DNA from 2 places in the Priestia sp. SB1 genome. Region 1 is predicted to be linked to the other one. Evidence: a T-box and tRNA genes for the amino acid it is inferred to sense, from the RefSeq annotation. Region 1 holds a T-box; the other holds one or more tRNA genes.
The links. A T-box is a leader RNA that pairs with one kind of tRNA and senses whether it is charged. The one in region 1 lies ahead of ileS (isoleucine--tRNA ligase), so its partner is inferred to be a tRNA-Ile.
Positions count from the first base shown of each region.

Region 2: it has a tRNA-Ile gene. The T-box ahead of ileS (isoleucine--tRNA ligase) is inferred to sense a tRNA for this amino acid. The anticodon was not compared.

Region 1 is NZ_JBBJSS010000005.1:42,284-52,284, reverse strand. Features, by position in the region: gene WKH56_RS18435 (phosphorothioated DNA-binding restriction endonuclease) at 144-1,025, shown strand; gene WKH56_RS18430 (FAD-binding oxidoreductase) at 1,240-2,589, shown strand; T-box leader at 2,808-3,050, shown strand; gene ileS (isoleucine--tRNA ligase) at 3,103-6,201, shown strand; gene WKH56_RS18420 (hypothetical protein) at 6,347-6,523, shown strand; gene WKH56_RS18415 (immunoglobulin-like domain-containing protein) at 6,520-7,023, opposite strand; gene WKH56_RS18410 (Type 1 glutamine amidotransferase-like domain-containing protein) at 7,132-7,839, shown strand; gene WKH56_RS18405 (hypothetical protein) at 7,924-8,508, shown strand; gene WKH56_RS18400 (hypothetical protein) at 8,564-8,800, shown strand; gene WKH56_RS18395 (cupin domain-containing protein) at 8,856-9,521, opposite strand; gene WKH56_RS18390 (glycosyl transferase family 2) at 9,753-10,001, shown strand, end outside.
Region 2 is NZ_JBBJSS010000001.1:635,254-645,254, forward strand. Features, by position in the region: gene WKH56_RS03275 (peptidoglycan D,D-transpeptidase FtsI family protein) at 1-2,157, opposite strand, end outside; gene WKH56_RS03280 (MFS transporter) at 2,319-3,596, opposite strand; gene sodA (superoxide dismutase SodA) at 3,726-4,334, opposite strand; tRNA gene WKH56_RS03290 (tRNA-Ser) at 4,532-4,624, opposite strand; tRNA gene WKH56_RS03295 (tRNA-Ile) at 4,636-4,712, opposite strand; tRNA gene WKH56_RS03300 (tRNA-Asn) at 4,716-4,790, opposite strand; tRNA gene WKH56_RS03305 (tRNA-Met) at 4,831-4,904, opposite strand; tRNA gene WKH56_RS03310 (tRNA-Asn) at 4,906-4,980, opposite strand; gene WKH56_RS03315 (DUF456 domain-containing protein) at 5,043-5,528, opposite strand; gene WKH56_RS03320 (DUF1189 domain-containing protein) at 5,872-6,654, shown strand; gene WKH56_RS03325 (MFS transporter) at 6,806-8,017, opposite strand; gene WKH56_RS03330 (hypothetical protein) at 8,094-8,426, shown strand; gene ispG (flavodoxin-dependent (E)-4-hydroxy-3-methylbut-2-enyl-diphosphate synthase) at 8,578-9,681, shown strand; gene WKH56_RS03340 (G protein-coupled receptor family protein) at 9,718-10,001, opposite strand, start outside.

The sequences.
Region 1 (10,001 bases):
TCTGCAAATAAAGTTCCCTTGCTCATCTGATGCTGTCATATAATAGAATTAGCTATTATACTTACATTTATTAATACTTTTTCAAAAACGGTCTTAGCTCTAAGGTTTTAAATAGTTTTATAGATGGGAGTTAAAGCAAGCTTATGAACAGAGAAGAAGTACTTCAAAAAATAAAGAACTTAAACATCTGGAAAAAAAGGGATCAAAGAGCTCCGCACAAACCATTGTTGATACTGTATGCCCTAGGTCAGCTACAGACCAAGCAACGAATGCACCTGCCGTATAGCGAGGTGAAAATCCCTTTAAAAGAGCTGCTTATGGAGTTTGGACCTTCTCGGAATTCCTACCATCCAGAGCATCCTTTTGTTCGTTTGACAGGAGATGGAATATGGGAGCTAAGCGAAGAAGTTGATAAGCGTAGCTTTACAGATAAATATTTACTGAGTACAAATATAGTAGGCGGTTTTAGACAAGATGTTTATAACCTTTTTGCAAATGATCCTACGCTGCTTCAAGACGTCGCGCAATTTTTATTAAATGAGCATTTTCCGGATACGATCCATGAAGATATATTAAGAGCCGTAGGCTTGGATTTTGAAACACAGTTAAAGAGAAGAAGAGATCCAAAGTTTCGAGAGAAAATTCTTCAAGCTTACGGATATAGCTGCGCTGTTTGTGGGTTTAACGTTCGTCTTGGACATAATTTAGTTGGTGTAGAGGCCGCTCATATTAAGTGGCATCAAGCGGGAGGACCAGATATTGAAAGTAACGGAATCGCGTTATGTTCAATGCATCATAAATTATTTGATCGAGGAGTTTTTACTTTTTCAGATCATAATGAGCTCTTAGTGGCAACTCAAGCACACGGCACAAATGGATTTGAAGAGTGGCTTATGAAATTTCACGGACAAAAGCTTAGAGATCCGATTCATCCGGCGTATCAGCCGAATGAAGATTTTCTTGGGTGGCATGTTAGAGAAGTGTTTAGAGGACCCGCTAGATATCAAGCAAGTGATATAAATTGATTTTTGCACATGATAGATTGCTATGTTTATACTTAGGAAGTAATTTACATATAGTGGCGTCATTTAAAATACGTTAAAAATAAATTAGCACACTTATCCAGAACCCCTCCGGTAAGTTTTCTACTCTCTTTTTCCTCCCTTTAAACTGTGTGTCTTTTCTGAAGAAAATTCATAGGATATAGCATCTTATCTGTATTAAGAAAGGGGTTATATCGTGGAGGAAACAAAGCTTACTGGACGAATCGTTACACCTGATGATGTGGAATATGATCAGGCTAGAACAAATAATAATTTAGGTGTGCCTAAATTTCCGAGAATAATTGTATTTTGTCAGAATACAAACGATGTAGTAAATGCATTGAAATGGGTAAAGGAAAATCATGTCCCATTTCGAATAAGAAGCGGTAGGCATAGCTATGAAAATTTTTCATTAGTAAACGGTGGATTAGTGATTGATGTTAGTGAAATGGATAGAATCACGTTCAACTCTAAAGACATGACAGCGAAAATAGAAGCAGGAGCTAATCTAGGGAAAGTATATAATGAATTATGGAAAAAAGGAACGACTATCCCTGCAGGAACGGAAAGCAGTGTTGGTCTTGTAGGCCTTGTGCTTGGCGGAGGAATTGGGATGTTATCAAGGCTGTTTGGGCTTACCTGTGATAATTTGGTTGAAGTTGAAATGGCGATCGTAAATGAACAGAGAGAAGTTGAACTCATTAAGGCAAATAAAAATCACAACAGTGATCTCTTTTGGGCGTGTTGTGGCGGCGGGGGCGGAAACTTTGGTATTGTTACGTCTTTTACCTTTAAGGTGCAGCCTATTTCAAAGGTGTCAATCTTTTCAATTACATGGGAATGGGAAGATTTCGAAGCTGCTTTTGATGCATGGCAGCACTGGGCCACAAATACCGATAAGCGCTTAACTTCGGAGATTGAGTTAAAATCGAAAGAAGCGAATCAGATTATTGCTCAAGGTGAATTCGTTGGTTCATCATTCAAGTTAAAGGAACTTCTGCAGCCTTTAATAGATGTTGGGTGTCCTAAAAAAGTAGTAATAAAGGAAGTTTCATATATTGAAGCTGTACAATTTTTTGACGATCCGAGCGGAAACCAACCCGCCCCTCGAAAAAGGTCAGGTTCTTTTCTTAATAAACCTTTTCCAAAAGACGCTATTTTAACAATGAAGCATTTTTTAGAAAATGCTCCGAATGAAAAATCTAGTATTTGGCACCAATCTCTCGGGGGAGCAGTAGAGGAAGTTGCCTCTAATGAAACGGCCTTTTATTATAGAGATGCTGTTATCGCACAGGAGTACCTTGCTACATGGAGCCATCCTTCAGAAGAGCGAGTAAACATTCGATGGATTGAAGACTTAAGGAATGCTTTATCGAGATATACAACTGGAGATTATGTGAACTGGCCGGACCGGCTCATCAGAGATTGGCCAACGGCGTATTATGGAGAGAATTTTAAAAAGCTTCGAGAAGTGAAACGAGCATATGATCCGTGCAATCTATTTCATTTCCCTCAGAGCATTCCGCCGTTTATTAACTGGTTTTAAAAAGCGTCTTTCAAGTCGGAGAGCCAAATAATACCCACCTTAAATGAGGTGGTTTTTTGTGTATATTTCCTTTTCCTGAGAGCGTGAAAAAGGCAGCAAACAGTGGTAAGCAGTTATTTTATCAATAGATGGCTACGTTATACGGAGAAACATACATAAATATCATAAACATTGACATTCCCTTCCAAACCGCATACAATAGCTACTAATAAAAGCACACAAATTCGTTGAAGAGAATCAGTACGCTGCAAGTTTGTTCCACAGAGAGCTGGTGATAGCTGAAAGCCGGTGTTCAAGCTGCAGGGGAATATCCTCTCTGAGAAGTCAAACTGAACTATAAGTAAGTTTGAACGGTAGTCTACCGTTAAAAAGAACGCGTATGATTGTACGTTGCTGAGTGCTATTGATGAACGGATCAATAGAAGCCAGGGTGGTACCGCGGTTTAAAACCCGTCCCTAGTCATAGGGACGGGTTTCTTTGTGTGCTTTTAACTTTAAAAGGAGTGGTATCACATGAAAGAAGTGAATGTAAGGGAGTCTTCGCAAGAGCGCGAACAGCGTATCCAGCAGCAGTGGCAAAAAGGAAATGTGTTTCAGCAGTCGGTTGAAAACCGAGAGGGGCATCCTTCGTTTGTATTTTATGAAGGACCTCCAACAGCAAACGGTTTGCCTCACGTTGGGCACGCGCTAGGCCGGACGATTAAAGACGTGGTGGCTCGTTATAAAACGATGACGGGGCATCAAGTGATCCGAAAAGCAGGCTGGGATACGCACGGACTACCGGTAGAGCTCGGTGTCGAAAAGCAGCTCGGAATTTCAGGGAAGCATGACATTGAAAAATACGGCGTAGAAGCTTTTATCAACAAGTGTAAGGAAAGTGTGTTTGTGTATGAAAAGCAGTGGCGCACGTTCACGGAGCAGCTTGGCTATTGGGTTGATATGGAAGACCCTTACATCACCTTGGAGAATTCATACATTGAAAGCGTATGGAACGTGCTTGGCACGATTCATGACAAAGGACTTCTTTATAAAGGCCACCGCGTATCACCTTACTGCCCGAGCTGTCAAACGTCGCTGAGTTCGCATGAAGTAGCGCAAGGGTATAAAGATGTAAAAGATTTAACGGTAACGGTGAAATTTAAAGTGAAAAACCACGATAATGAGTATTTTTTAGGGTGGACGACAACGCCTTGGACGCTTCCGTCAAACGTGGCGCTTGCGGTGCATGAAGAGATGAACTACGTTCGCGCTGAGCAAGGCGACAGCGTGTATATAGTGGCAGAAGCGCTCGCAGACAAAGTGTTAAAAGGAGAATATAGCGTTTTATCTCATCATAAAGGAAATGAGTTAAAAGGAATGTCGTATGAGCCGCCGTTTAATTTTGTGAACGTTGAAAAAGGTCATGAAGTCGTAACGGCTGATTACGTAACGGATCAAAGCGGAACAGGAGTTGTTCATTTAGCACCTGCTTACGGCGAAGATGATTACAGAGTTGTAAAAGAAAACGGCTTTTCATTTGTGAACGTAGTGGATGAAAAAGGACAGTACACGTCTGAAGTGCCGCCTTTTCAAGGACGTTTCGTGAAAGACTGCGACGTTGATATCGTTCGTTATTTAGCAAACGAAGGCGTGCTGTATCATAAAGAAAAGCATGAGCACAGCTATCCGTTTTGCTGGCGATGCGACTCGCCGCTTCTTTATTACGCAAATGAAAGCTGGTTTATCCAAACGACGGCGTTAAAAGAACAATTTTTGAAAAATAATGAAAGCGTGAAGTGGTACCCGGATCATATCAAGCACGGTCGCTTTGGCAACTTTTTGGAAAATATGGTGGACTGGAACATCAGCAGAAAGCGCTACTGGGGAACGCCGCTGAACGTATGGGAATGCGGGGAATGTGCGCATCAAATAGCTCCGAAAAGTATCAAAGAGCTTCAAAATCATGCGTCTCATTCCGTGGATGACAGCATTGAACTTCATAAGCCATATGTAGATGACGTGCAGCTAACGTGTCCGGTCTGCAGCGGAGAAATGAAGCGAACGCCAGAAGTGATTGACGTTTGGTTTGACAGCGGCTCGATGCCGTTTGCGCAGTATCACTATCCGTTTGAAAACAGCGAGCTGTTTCAAAAGCAGTTCCCGGCGGACGTTATCGCAGAAGGAATTGATCAAACGCGCGGCTGGTTTTACAGCTTGATGGCAGTTTCAACGCTGTTTACAGGAAAAGCACCGTATAAGCGCGTTTTGTCTCTTGGTCACGTCTTAGATGAAAACGGTCAAAAGATGTCTAAAAGTAAAGGAAATGCGCTAGACCCTGTTGATCTTATTCATACATTTGGTGCTGATGCGCTTAGATGGGCGCTTTTAGCAGACAGTGCACCTTGGAATCCGAAGAAATTTTCAGAGCGTGTCGTGCAAGAAGCGAAGTCAAAAGTCATTGATACACTTGTGAACGTGTACGGCTTTTACGTGCTGTACGCTAAGCTTGACGGCTATGATCCGGAGCAAACGTATGAATTAAAAAAAACAAAATTGGATGAGTGGATTCTTTCGCGTTTGCACAGCACGGTCAAGCGCGCAACAGTACATCTTGAAGATTACGGATTTACAAGCGCGGCTCGTGAAATCGCTGTATTCATTGAAGAGCTAAGCAACTGGTATGTGCGACGTTCCCGCGATCGCTTTTGGTCAGAAGGAATGGACGGAGAAAAAGCAGCAGCTTACGATACGCTTCATGAAGTACTAGTGACATTAAGTCAACTATTAGCCCCGTTTACGCCGTTTGTTGCGGATGATGTTCATGAAAATCTAACAGGGAAAAGCGTTCATTTAGCAGACTATCCTGCATGTGATCAAACGAAAGTGAACGAAAAGCTGGAAAAAGAAATGGCAGCGGTGCTTCAAGTAGTGGAACTAGGCCGAAGCATCCGAAATACGCATTCGTTAAAAGTAAAGCAGCCTCTGCAAAGTCTTTCGCTTGTGGTAACGGAAGAAGATGTAGAGTGGGAAGCATACCATGATGTCATCAAAGATGAGCTTAATGTAAAGAACTTTAACGTGGAGCAAGACGACGACAAGCTTGTATCATACGTATTAAAACTTGATTTTAAACAGGCTGGGCCAAAGTTCGGGAAACAAGTTAATGAGGTCAACCAAGCGCTGAAAAACCTTTCAGAAGAGAAAGGGAAAGAGTTTGTTGAACAAGGCAAGCTGAGTGTTACGCTTGCTTCAGGAGAAAACCTAACGCTTGAAACGGCGGACGTACTCGTTGAAAAAGTGCCAAAAGAAGGTTTTGCAGTTGCATCCAACGGCACGTACACTGCCGTGTTGGATACGGCGTTAACCGAAGAACTCGTGCAGGAAGGAGTCGCTCGTGAAGTAATTCGAGCGGTTCAAGATTATCGCAAAAAGCTGGGTTTACCCGTGAACTTACGTATTGATTTGGAACTTAGCGGAGACGAAGAAGTGAAGGAAGCCGTTGCGAATTTTGAAACGCTGCTTCAAGAAAATCTTCTGCTGCACAGTCTCAGTGTGAAAGAAGCCATCAAAAACGGAGAGACGGTAAAAGTCGGAACAAAGCAAGTTACGCTTCGCATTTTAAATCAGAACTGATAAAGAGAGGCAGGGATAAGTTGAATTAATGTACGAACGGTTTATCGATTAACCGTTCGTTTTTTCTGTTTTTATAGTGAAGGTAGCTGCTTCTAGCTGTGGATTGGAGGGCAAGATGAAGACTCCTGCGGGAGAAGCGGAATAGGTGAGACCCCGCAGGAGCGAAAGCGACGAGGAGGCTCACCGGCCGCCCGCGGAAAGCGAAGTCTTGCACGGAAATCAACAGCGGGGTAACAAGCAATTCATACTAATCATTCACCCGATTTGTTCGTCTTTAGGTGAGATAAATTTCGGTATTTCTAAATCTCTCTTTTACCTTTAATCAAACTGTCCGAGAACATTTTTAAGACTCGGCCAAACGATTTCAAAAGGAGCCGCTAGTACATACTCTTTTCCGTTTTCATCTTTAAAGTGTTGAACAAAACGATATTTTCCTACTTTGTAGTTAGGAGTTGCGATATCTAGTTTGAGTGATTTCCCTGGCTTCAGCGTGACGGTTTTATCAGGGAACTCTAATCCGTTTAGCACAACTTTGTACCACTTGCCGTCTTTTAAGTGATCCGCCGTATTTTCATAAGGAATTGTTAAGGTATGCGTCGAATTGTTTTGAATAACAAAAAAGCCAAACTGCGTTTTATCGTACTTTTCGCTTACAGCAGATAGCTTAATAGTTCCCCCATCAGTGTTAATGGAAGAAGGAATGTTTTTTTCTTGTTTGGCTCCAAGTTCCATTTTTTGACCGTTATAATCGATATAGCCAAAGATACAAAACAAGATAATAAAAATGCCTAGTATTAGTAAAAGTGTTCGTACTATTTTCAAGAGCTTTGCACCACCTTTTTATCACTCTTCCATTATACGGAAAACTTCTTGTTTGAAATAGTATGAATTTACATTTCCTATATCACTTTTTTGAAAGGAAGAATTGAAATGAGACAAATTATAGCCATGGGCGGCGGAGGTTTTTCGATGGAGCCGGATAACTTGCTTCTGGATCAATACATACTTTCACAAGCTCATATAGATGTGCCGAAAATCTGTTTTATCCCTACAGCCAGCGGAGATGCCGATAATTATATAGAAAGGTTTTATGAAGCGTTTGAGAAGTTGGTATGTACACCGTCTCATTTATCGCTGTTTGCACGAAACTTTATAGATTTAAAAGCATATGTGATGCAGCACGATATTTTGTATGTAGGCGGCGGTAATACAAGGAATATGCTTTCTTTATGGAAAGAGTGGGGACTTGATACAATTCTAAAAGAAGCTTATAAAAAAGGAATAATCTTAGCAGGAATAAGCGCAGGTTCGATTTGCTGGTTTGAAGAAGGCGTCACCGATTCAATGAACAATAAACTGTCTAAAATCGACTGTTTAGGATTTTTAACGGGCAGCAACTGTCCTCACTACGACGGAGAAAGCAATCGAAGACCTTCGTATCATGAGTTAATGGCAAGCAGGGAAATGAAAGAAGGCTACGCTGTAGATGACGGAGTCGCGCTGCATTTTAAAGATGAGAAGCTATCCGCGTCAGTTAGCTCAAGGGCAACAGCAAAAGCGTATGCTGTTGATCGAAAAGAGGAAGAAGTAATTGAACGTGAGCTTCCGGTGACCTATTCGGGTGATCACAAGCAATAAATGGCCGCTTTCCATGTTTCTCTGTATAAAATGGAGCTTATTCGTACATACATAAGCAGAGACTCTATATAGGAGGTTACTTCAGTGAGTTATGAACGATACTGGGGAAACATACATGAACAAAGCGATAAGCTGCAGGAGTTATTATCGTCGTATTGGCATCAGTATTCAGATTTTGGAAACTGGCAGTTTTGGGTGGTGCTTGCTTCGCTCGTTCTTCCTCTTGTGTTGTTGTATTTTACCGTAGATCGGACGAGGATCTTTGAGGTGTTTTTCTTCGGTTACACAGTGCACATGCTCTGGGCATATATTGATATTGCACTTGGGCGAAGCGGTCATTTAACGCACACGTTTTTTTTAACGCCGCTGCTTCCGAACGCAACGAATATTACCGCTTCTATTTTGCCGGTAGGCTTTCTGCTGCTTTATCAATATTGTACGAATCACCAAAAGAATTTTTATCTGTATACAATTCTGCTGAGCGCTGTTTTTTCATTTGGGCTAGCCCCTCTTGAACACCATTTTAAATTTATTGATTCAGGAAAAGGAATGAGCTTGTTTTATATTTTTCTGATTGATATAGGAATAACGTTAGTAGCGTATTGGGTTACAAGGCTGCTTGTAAAAGCAAAAGCCGCAGCCTATCGTAAAGTAGAAAAAGAACGCTGAAAAAATGTTTTAAAATGAGTAGTTAAGGGTATACACACATTTAAGATAAATTGAGGTGAAGAAATTGTATTACTACCGCATTTCAGAAGGGCAAGGCGAAACGTACTCTGAAACAATTGTTATTCATGAAGAACAATTTGATCAAGGTACATTTGAAAAAATGGTGAAAGAAGCGATGGTCGATAAGCCTGGCAAAATCGATCAAGTGGATATTGTGAAATATTTAATTGGACATTATCATTTCCAAGTTGCATATATTGAAGCCGCTTTTCACAGTACATATACAGATTAATAGCGTTATGTATTCGTTAAAAAACCCCGCTGCCAGTGCAACGGGTTTTTTGCCTCTACCAGTATCGATAGTGATAAGGATTTTGAGGAGAGTAATAAGAATTTTGAGGCGGAGGATACGTATAAGTAGGCTGCTGGTGGTGTACAGGGCCTACTTGTTTTTTCTTTTTATAGTGTTCTTTTTCTCCGCATTCGTCCGTTGGTCCAATCACGATGGTTTGATTTTTTAGCGGAGCCAGCGTTTTCTTTAGCTGCTCCGGATCTAAGCAGTACGTGTGAGCAAGGACTTCAATAGGCGTTTTATTTAAAATGTCCGATCCAAAAATATATTCCGGGTAAGGGGCGTCAAAAATGGCAAGTAAATGCGTATTGTCTTCAGACGCAATTTCCCAGTGCCACCAGCCTTGAGGGATATTGGCTACTTGACCGGGAGTAATCGGAATATTTGTGACTTCGTTGTTAAACGGATTGATTAATGAAACGACGGCTGAGCCTGAAATGCAGTAGACAAGCTCAGCGGCATTTTGGTGATAGTGCGGTTCTACTACGCGGCTTTTGCTTAAGTAAATATCAAGTAATGATACATTTCCTAATGTGTTGAGCACATCCCGGCCCAATCGGTTAATGTAATTTTGATCGTTTCGCGTATTAAGTCTGTTTTTGTTCACATCAGAAAAGTATTGTACGTTTGGATTATTGTAATCCATATAGGGCGTTGACAAGGGTCTCCAGCTCCTATCCTTGAATTTTTTATGATGCTGTATCGTATGTAGAGAGTTTTATTTCGTGACAGAGGCCTAGGAGGATATGTAGGTAAGGCCTATTTTTGATAACGTGTACAAACATTTGTCCACTGATTTTCATACACTGTAACAGGTTCTTTTTTTACAGAGCCATGATCAATGTCAGACGCATAAGACGGATCATTTTAAGGAAAGTGAGTTGCAGAGCTGTTGCTTGATCAATATGAAAAGATAACTAGTACGTATGAAAAGCTGGATGAACTTCAGCTGCCGTTTGATAAGCCCGTTTTAGTAGGAATCGAGTGGAACGGAGTGCTGTTTGAGTTTTTAGTAAGGCTGAAAAAAGAGTCTTCTCATTTGCTTGTGTTTGGCTCAGGAGGAGGGGCAAGTCAGGAAATGCCTGCAGGCCCTCCATATTTTCAGCGCCATTCGTGGATGAATGAATTCCAAGATTCAATT
Region 2 (10,001 bases), on a different contig from region 1:
GACAGCCTGTTGATTCTCTTCTTGATCTTTTACTTCTTGTTCACCTTTTTTCTTTAAATCAAAATACGTATCGAGCGCAGAACGAGCAAGCTCTTTTGTAATGGTATTTGGTGCACTTGGCACAAATGCCGATGGTACCACAACAGCTACTGCAATTTCAGGATCATTTGCCGGAGCAAAGGCCACAAAGTTTGAATTATTAACTTTAATTGGATCCCCTCCGCTTGGGTTTTTCTCATAGGCTTGTGCCGTTCCAGATTTACCAGCAGGATTATAGTTCGCTGTATGGAAAGCTGCGTACCCTGTACCGCCTTGTTCCTGCGTAACCCGCTTAAAGCCATTTTGAACATCTTTAATGTATTCTTCTTTCATCGTGATACGATTTAACACATCAGGTTCAAAGGAATGCTGCGTACCGCCAATTTCATCGGTCTTTATCGTTGGTTTTCGGATTTCTTTTACTAGCTGCGGCTTGATGCGATACCCTCCATTAGCTATTGCAGAAGTATATTGAACAAGCTGCAGCGGCGTGTACGTATCATACTGGCCAATTCCTAAATCAAGCGCTGTACCTGGAACATTGCTTCCTCCTTGTACACCTGTTGATTCGTTATCGAGGTTTATGCCTGTTGATACGCCTAAGCCGAACTGACTGTAGTACGAACGCAGTTCGCTGAATGTGTCAGGTTTAATCGGTAAAGTCATGTTCTTGTGGTACTGTAATCCAGCCATCGCCATTACCGTTTTAAACATAAATACGTTGGATGAATATTTTAACGCGGATGAATACGTTAAGGGTCCTAACCCCTCAGCCTCAGCTGATTTCTTAATTGGTGTTCCTTTAATTTTTAACGGTTCATCAACGAACACTGTGTTTGGCTTAATAGCTCCTGAATCTAAGCCAGCTAGAACCGTTGCCCCTTTTACAACAGAGCCCATTGTATAAGATGTTGAAATATTCCCTAATGCAAAATCTTCTATTTTAGGTACCCCAGTCTTCTTATCAATGGTGTATTTTTTACCTGCCATTGTTAAGATTTCTCCTGTGTGAGGATCCATCATAATCACAAAAGCACGGTCTAAAAACTGCGTTCCTTTCATTTTCTTTTTGGCTAAAAGCTGGTCCGTAATTTGTTTTTCTACCGCTTTTTGAAGCTCCATATCAATAGTTAAAACCAAATCACTGCCGCGTTCGCCTTTCGACACTTGAATTGTATCAAGGAGATTTCCTTTATCATCTGTTACATACTGGACTTTTTCTTTTTGACCGCTGAGCTGAGCTTCGTATTGCTTCTCTAAATAGCTCGTCCCAACTTGGTCATTTCGACTATAGCCTCTTGATAAGTAATACTGTACTTTATCTTTGGGCAGACCCTCGTTGGCAGAGGATACATTTCCAAGCAAAGTACGGAGAGTGCTGTTTTCTGGGTATGAGCGATCCCAATACGTTGTTGTATCAACACCCGGAAGTTCATCTAAATGCTCACTTACAACGGCATACTCTTCATTTGTCACACCGCTTTTAACAATTTGCGGGGTGTTAGAATAACCTGCCTCCATTTGGCGCTTAATAGCTAGAACTTCTAAATCACTCTTTAAACTTTCTAAATCTTTTTTAGAAATGCGGTCTAACTGACGTTGATACAGTTCGTCATCAGTCATTTCACCATCTTGAACTTTTTTGCGATCAGCTTTCGTAATTTTCTGCTCCGCTTCTTTAGGGTGAAGCATAATCCAGTAATCCTTCATGTCGCGTTCTGTAATTTTTACCACGTTTTTAGCATCTTTATTCTTTCTATTTTCTGGAATATCAATCACATTTGTGGTGTAAGGAACATCGATCATAGTGGCTAACTTTTTAGCGATGCGCAGCCTTTCTTCAGCTGTATTTCCTTGAAAACGAGTATATGTAATCGTATTTAAAGAGGTATTATCTACAATTACGCGGTTATACCGATCGTACATTTTCCCTCGAGGAACAGGCGTACTGACTGTAACGTCCTGTGTTTTTTCGACTTCTCGTTCGTAATTCTCACCGTACACAATTTGAACAAGTCCCAACCGCAAAATTAATACGGAAAATAGGGCAAATACGGTCAAGAAAAGTAAGTTCACACGAAAAGGCACGTGACTTTTTCTTCTTTTTTTCTTTTTCATACCAACACCTACACTTTATAAAACATATATACCATAACACCATAAAATCAGACATTTAGCAAATAAATAGACACCTGGCAGGTGCCTATTTACACAACGTATTTATTCTAAAAGAAAAGAGAGGCATTTTCCATAGTACAAATGAAGGAGCTGATAATACTCTAAGCTGGAGACTCTCCGTCTCCTTCATTTAATACTGGAGGAGTAACAGTCGTTTCTTTTTTGTGCAGAGGCTGTGAGATATGTCTTACACAAAAATAAATGATCGTATGCCCTGCTCCAACAATAGATAATAAAATAGGAATACTTTTTGCTTCATCAAAAAATAGTACGGCTATTAAAAATAAAGATATGGAAACGACGCGCCCAATATTCAGAAATACTTCTCTGACAACAATGTATTCGATTCTTTTTGAAACAACGTCCTTTGCTCGTCCAATCACATCGTACGTTAGAGAAATGAATGGAACCAACAAAATAGGATAGGCAATGGCAATACAAACAGCATATATAATTAACTTTGGATACGATAAGTTAAAGATAAGCAAAAAGACTGCTCCATAGAGAAGGAGGCCCCCGGTGAAAATAAATCGAAGGCGATTTTTTTGCTTAATAAATCTTGAGGCTACATAGTATCCTACAAACGCCACCGCTGAATTCACCAGTCCATAAGTTCCTAAAGCTAATTCACTTCCCGTCGTAATAAATACCATAACGGATACGACAAAAATGAACGTACCTTCACGCAATCCTTGAAAGAAATGAGCCTGTAATATTCGATTCCAGTCTTTGTTGACTTTTCGTTCAGCCCACACTTCTTTAAATTTGTATACTCCTTCAGCTGCGCGTCTTGTAATAAAAAAACTAAGCACAACGGCACCGACAAACAATAGCAGAGATACACCAAACACAATTTTATACCCAAGTGATTCATACAAAGCGGAAATAACAAAGCCCGCTCCTAAAGGACCAATCATCCCTGCAAAAGAGTTTAAGATCCCTAAAAATCCGTTAAAAAAGTCTCTTGTATCAGGTTCTGTAATTTCAAAAGTTAGCACATTAAAAGCTAGCCAATAAAAGCCATATCCTATACCCAGCAGTCCACCAAGCAATACTAAATACTCGGCTGCGTTAGCTCCACTGACCAATACAGCGATATAAAAAACAGCTAAAAAAGATACGCCTAACCTTAAAACCACAACCCGGTCAATTCGTTTGGCCCATTTACCTGCTAAAATAAACGTAAGGGGCTGAAGCACCACTACCGCTAAATTATAAATAGCGAGATCCGAAAATTCTCCTGATTGTTTCCACAGATAAATGTTAACAAACGAATTGGAAATTGAAATAGCCAAGGCATAAAGACCGCCTATAATTAAAAGCAAAAGTAAATCTTTACTAACTTCTACATCTCCAACTACTTTTTTTAATAAAGGCATATCAAAAAACTCCTTTTCTCTTCTACACCTAGTGTGTGAAAAAGAAAAGGAGATATGTAAAAGAATTGGAAAACAAAAAAGCCAGTAAAGGTAATAATTACTTTACTGGCTTTTAAATACGTCTTCAGCTTATTTTGCAGCGTCGTAACGCTTAGCAACTTCGTCCCATTTTACAACATTAAAGAATGCTGAAATGTAATCTGGACGGCGGTTTTGATAATTTAAGTAGTAAGCGTGCTCCCAAACGTCTAGACCAAGAATTGGCGTTTTGCCTTCCATTAATGGGCTATCTTGGTTTGGTGTGCTTGTTACTTCTAATTCGCCGTTGTTTACAACTAACCAAGCCCAGCCAGAACCGAAGCGAGTTTTAGCTGCATTTGCAAATTCTTCTTTGAATTGATCAAAGCTGCCGAATTTGCTAGCGATAGCGTCTGCTAATTCACCAGTTGGAGCACCGCCGCCGTTAGGGCAAAGGATTGTCCAAAATAATGAGTGGTTCGCATGACCGCCACCGTTATTGCGTACTGCTGTACGGATATCTTCAGGAACAGCATCTAAGTTTGAAATTAACTCTTCAATACTTTTGCTTTCTAAATCCGCTTTGCCTTCAACAGCAGCGTTTAGGTTTGTAACATATGTGTTGTGATGTTTTGTGTGGTGAATATTCATTGTTTCTTTGTCGATATGTGGTTCCAGTGCATCGTATGCATAAGGTAGTTCTGGTAATTTGTAAGCCATGAATAATTCCTCCTTCAAAATATGTAAGCATTTTGGCGCAAAAGCACCATATACGTTTAGATTAGCAAATTTACCCTACTCTTTCAAATAAAAAGTACCTAATCCATGATTTATATTTACCTAATTCCCATTCGCTATTCTTTTAAACATAAAAAAAGCTTCTTTTTCTCAAAAGAAGCTTTGAATAGACAATAGTATGGCGGAGGAAGAGGGATTCGAACCCCCGCGGGCTTTAACACCCCTGTCGGTTTTCAAGACCGATCCCTTCAGCCGGACTTGGGTATTCCTCCAACCCTATAAATGGTGGACCCTGCAGGACTCGAACCTGCGACCGGACGGTTATGAGCCGTCTGCTCTAACCAGCTGAGCTAAGGGTCCACGTGGCTCCACAGGTAGGACTCGAACCTACGACCGATCGGTTAACAGCCGATAGCTCTACCACTGAGCTACTGTGGAACAATATGAATTATGTATGTCACAAACGTAAATTGGAAAATAGCGGCGGAGGGGATCGAACCCCCGACCTCACGGGTATGAACCGTACGCTCTAGCCAGCTGAGCTACACCGCCATGGCTCCACAGGTAGGACTCGAACCTACGACCGATCGGTTAACAGCCGATAGCTCTACCACTGAGCTACTGTGGAACAATATAACATTTACTAGCGACATTAAAAATTTAACATGTTTCTGGCCTAAAGTCAATATATTATTTTAAAACAGCGTATAAAAAATAGGCAATCATCAACAGTTGAATAAATCCTTTCGAGATAGCGCCACTAAAAAAGCCAATAACCGAACCTACTCCAATTTTTACTGCGTTGCTAATTGTGGTCCGATGAACAATCAGTTCTCCTACAATCGCTCCGATAAACGGCCCTAAAATAATTCCAAATCCCGGAATAACAAACGGACCCACAAGCAATCCAACTGTACTTCCCCAAACGCCTGCTTTAGTGCCTCCGAATTTTTTCACACCAATAATATTAGCGATATAGTCTGCTAAAAAAAGTGCGACAACTAACAATCCTTGTATCACCCAAAATAACCAGCTATAGGAGCTAAAATCATAAAATAAACCGTATATAACAAATCCTAGCGCTACAAATAGCACGCTTGGGATGATGGGATAAACCAACCCAACAAACGATACAGCAAAGCTAATGATAACTAATGCCCAACATAAAATAGCCATGCCCGCACCTATCCTTTTTATTATTACTATTTATCATACAATAACCACTCCTATAAAGAAAGACCTTGCACCACGAGACCTTCCTTTATTTTACTTTCAAATATATCTTCAGATAACGATTTTCGAGTGTACCACTGCACTATTAACAGCACAGTCCTCAAACTGCCCGTAATATCCCCCAAAAACAATGACAGCAAAATCTGTACATATAAAGAAATGCTTTTGACAAAACGCTCCATCGCACTATTGTAATTGGTAACGTTTTCTAAAATCTATTGTAAACCTTAAATTTCCGCTATAAAATAAGGTATAATCAGAATTTTCAATAATAGGAGGCTTTACAATGAGCATGCTGAAAAAGATAGCATGGAGTTTTACTTCCTTCAAAAAAATAAGATCGCTTCGCTTTGAGCATACGAATAAAACAATTGGCTTTGTGCTGTTTTTAACATTCATTTCTTTGCTGCCTACATTTTTCTTTATGACTTTGACGATTGTAAACGGCTATCATACCGCGACTACAGATCTCCCGAAATCTGTTTCTTCTTTTTCTATTTCAAATTCACAGCTTACGTCAAGCCAACCTTTCACAAAAAAAGTAAACGGTACCGCTTTTATCTTAGACCCCTCACAGTCTATTGAACGGTTTCATTCCCCTGCTCATGCAATTGGTTTTTTAAAGGATGGAATTTACATCACGACTAATTCACAAACACAAACGTATTCATATGAGTTGCTAAACTGGCATCATAAAGATAAAAATGAACTGTTAAACTTGCTGCACGAACAAAAATTTTCTTTATACATACTTGTCCCTATCGCTATGCTTTTACTGTACGTATTAACATCTGGACTAAACTTCCTTTCTATTACCTGCCTTGCTTATCTTGGAAAACTGATTGGACTCATCACTAAGAAGCAGCTTCCTTTCAAACAGCTATGGGCACTGAGCGCTTATAGTACGGTAGCCTTCACGCTGCTTTATACGCTTTTTGAAGCTTTTTCTTTGTCTCTAGCAACACATAGCTCTCTTTACTGGATAGGAACGTTCTTCATTTACTTATTGCTCGTCACAAGGGTTCCTATGAGAAAAAAGGTAAAACCTAATAAAGCGATTGAAACATAACGAAATGAATCCAATCAACGGCTAGAAGCACCTACATACATAAAATCTATGTTTACCCTGCCAATGAAAAGCTCCGAACGAATTTAATTCTTGATCAAGAATCAAATTTGTTGGGAGCTTCTTCAACTAACATACTTTTGTCCCAGCCTCTTTATTTCTGTACAACTTTTCTTCTCCCCATTGCAGAAGAAAAAATTTTCAACTGATACAAAACCCACAAACCTCCTGCTGCGAGCAAACTAAAGCTATAAATAAACATCAGCCTTTCAGTATGCATCCACACTTCAAAAACAACGGGTCCCAGCGCTACTCCTAAAAATCTCACCGTTCCATAAATGGATACAATAAATCCTCTTTCTTCGTCTGAAGCCGCTGAAGTAATCATCATATTAATACAAGGAAGAACAAATCCTAAGCCGCCAAAGGCGACTGTCAAACAAAACATCAGCACAGGAAGCGTATAAATCACCGTTAATACTCCAAACATTACGAATAAAAGAATCATTCCTACTATCATCAATTTTTTCATGAGCACTACATCTGTTTTGATTCGCTGACCGGTCCAATAAGAAACGAGCGTCATCGCGCCAAGAGGAAATAAAAAAGCGGTTCCTTTGAAAAAACCGTCTATATGATACGTTTCCTCTATTAAAAAAGATAAGTAATATAAAATGCCAAATAATAAAAACAACCCCAGTCCCCCGACAAAGAATAAAGGAAAAAGCGATTTTCTTTTATCATAGACAATCCCAATGGCTCTCTTTAAATACTCTCCAACAGATACTGAATCTGAACCTGTTTTCGCTTCTCTCACATACAAGGCTATACCTACTAAAGCAGCACCTGCCGCTAAAGGATACACAAAAAATGCGGCATACCATACAACGAGTGCCGCCGTTGCTCCAATTATAGGTGCAACCACTTTTCCAGCTCCATTATATACTTCTAAAATCCCAAGGACTTTTGCTCTTTTTTCCCCTGTAAATACATCTCCAGTTAATGCCATTGCCAACGTTGTAGTACCAGCAGCGCCAATCCCTTGAATCACTCTTCCAGCCATCAACACAGCAAAGCTTCCAGAAGAGACCAAAGCGCTACTAGCAGCGACAAGGCTACCGATTATCATCACGATGAGGGAATACATAATTAATTTTTTACGTCCATATCGATCTGATAAAATTCCTACCGCAGGAATACACAATGCAGCCGGAATCGAAAATACACTCAGTATCAAACTGGTTTGGACTCCACTTAAGTGAAGTGACTTTTGAATGCTTGGCAGCAGAGGAATGAGCATGGAATTTCCCAGCACCATGATGAAAGGCAATAAGCCTAATGAAACAATCATTAATTTTTCTTTCAATTTTCGTTCTCCAATCATATTTAAGTAAGACAAGCATAGGCTTTACACATAAGCAAAAGAATGAAGGAGGAGCGTAATGAAAAAGCTATGTGCATTAGCCGCTTTCGCTTTTATCGGATATATTTGTCACTACGACATTAAATACGGTACCATTCCTACTGCGACTGAAGCAGTTCAAGTCAGCAAAGCGCAGCCTGCAGAAACAAAAGCCGCCAGCTCTTCTTCCACCTATACAAAAATAAAAATTAAGCCAGGCGATACAGTTTTGTCCGTCATTGAAGAGCTTACAAAAAAATCGATACCGGTTTCTATGAACCAAATGATTAAAGACTTTAAGAAGTTAAATAACGGTACAGCGCCTGAAGATATTCAAATTGGAAAAACGTATAAGTTCCCTATTTACAAGTAATGACAGCATTCTTCTTGTCAAGATGGGATAGTCATTGTTAAAATAGCTAAGGTAGTACTTTCTACTAGTTATTTTGTTCATAAAGAGTTATTCTATTAATGAATTCAAATTCTTGATTTCATTTTGAAGGAGAGATTATCACGTGAGTGAAATTATACATCGTACAAAAACACGCCCCGTCAAAGTTGGAGATTTAACAATTGGGGGCAGTAACGAATTAGTTATTCAAAGTATGACAACCACTAAAACACATGATGTTGAAGCAACGGTTGCAGAAATTAAACGTTTAGAAGAAGCAGGATGCCAAGTTGTTCGTGTTGCTTGTCCAGATGAGCGCGCAGCAGATGCAATCCCTGAAATTAAAAAACGCATTAACATTCCATTAGTTGTAGATATTCATTTTGACTATCGCTTAGCGTTAAAAGCAATTGAAGGCGGAGCGGATAAAATCCGTATCAACCCAGGTAATATTGGACGCCGTGAAAAAGTGGAAGCTGTTGTAAATGCTGCAAAAGCTAAAAATATTCCAATTCGTATTGGAGTTAACGCCGGTTCACTGGAAAAACGTATTTTAGATAAATACGGCTATCCGACAGCAGATGGCATGGTAGAAAGTGCACTTCATCACATTAAAATTTTAGAAGACCTTGATTTCCATGACATCATCGTTTCAATGAAAGCATCCGATGTTAACTTGGCAATTGAAGCATATGAAAAAGCTGCTCAAGCTTTTGACTACCCTCTTCACTTAGGAATTACAGAATCGGGTACATTATTTGCGGGAACTGTAAAAAGTGCAGCAGGTCTTGGCGCTATTTTGTCTAAAGGAATCGGAAATACATTACGTATTTCTTTAAGTGCGGATCCTGTAGAAGAAGTAAAAGTTGCACGCGAGTTGCTAAAATCATTCGGTTTAGCTTCCAATGCTGCAACGCTTATTTCTTGCCCAACTTGCGGACGTATTGAAATTGATTTAATTAGCATTGCTAATGAAGTTGAAGAGTATATTTCAACTGTAAAAGCACCGATTAAAGTAGCGGTACTTGGCTGCGCTGTAAACGGTCCTGGCGAAGCTCGTGAAGCTGATATCGGGATTGCAGGAGCACGCGGTGAAGGTCTTCTATTCCGCAAAGGTGAAATCGTACGCAAAGTTCCGGAAGAAACAATGGTTGAGGAACTAAAAAAAGAAATTGATAAAATTGCTGCTGAATATCACGCAAAGCAAGAAGCTGAAAAAGCTGCAGCTAAATCATAACCAAAAAAAGCGAGGCGCATATGCGCCTCGCTTTTTTTATGAAAAGAACGGTAATATAAACGTACCGACAATAATCGATACAACTCCGATCCCTATTGCCCATGCTCCTAGCGTAAGTGCTCCTTTTCTGCGTGCGATAAACCCTAGAATAATCCCAGCGGCACCAAGAATAATTGGTAAAAAGAATAGTGAAAGAATCGAAAGCACGAGTGCGAAACGACCGTATCCCGTTCCTTCTCCTCGTCCAGCGACTTCATGATTGCGATTGCGGTCAATATCTATAACTTCACGCTCTGCATGTGGCTCTCCTACTCGGTAAG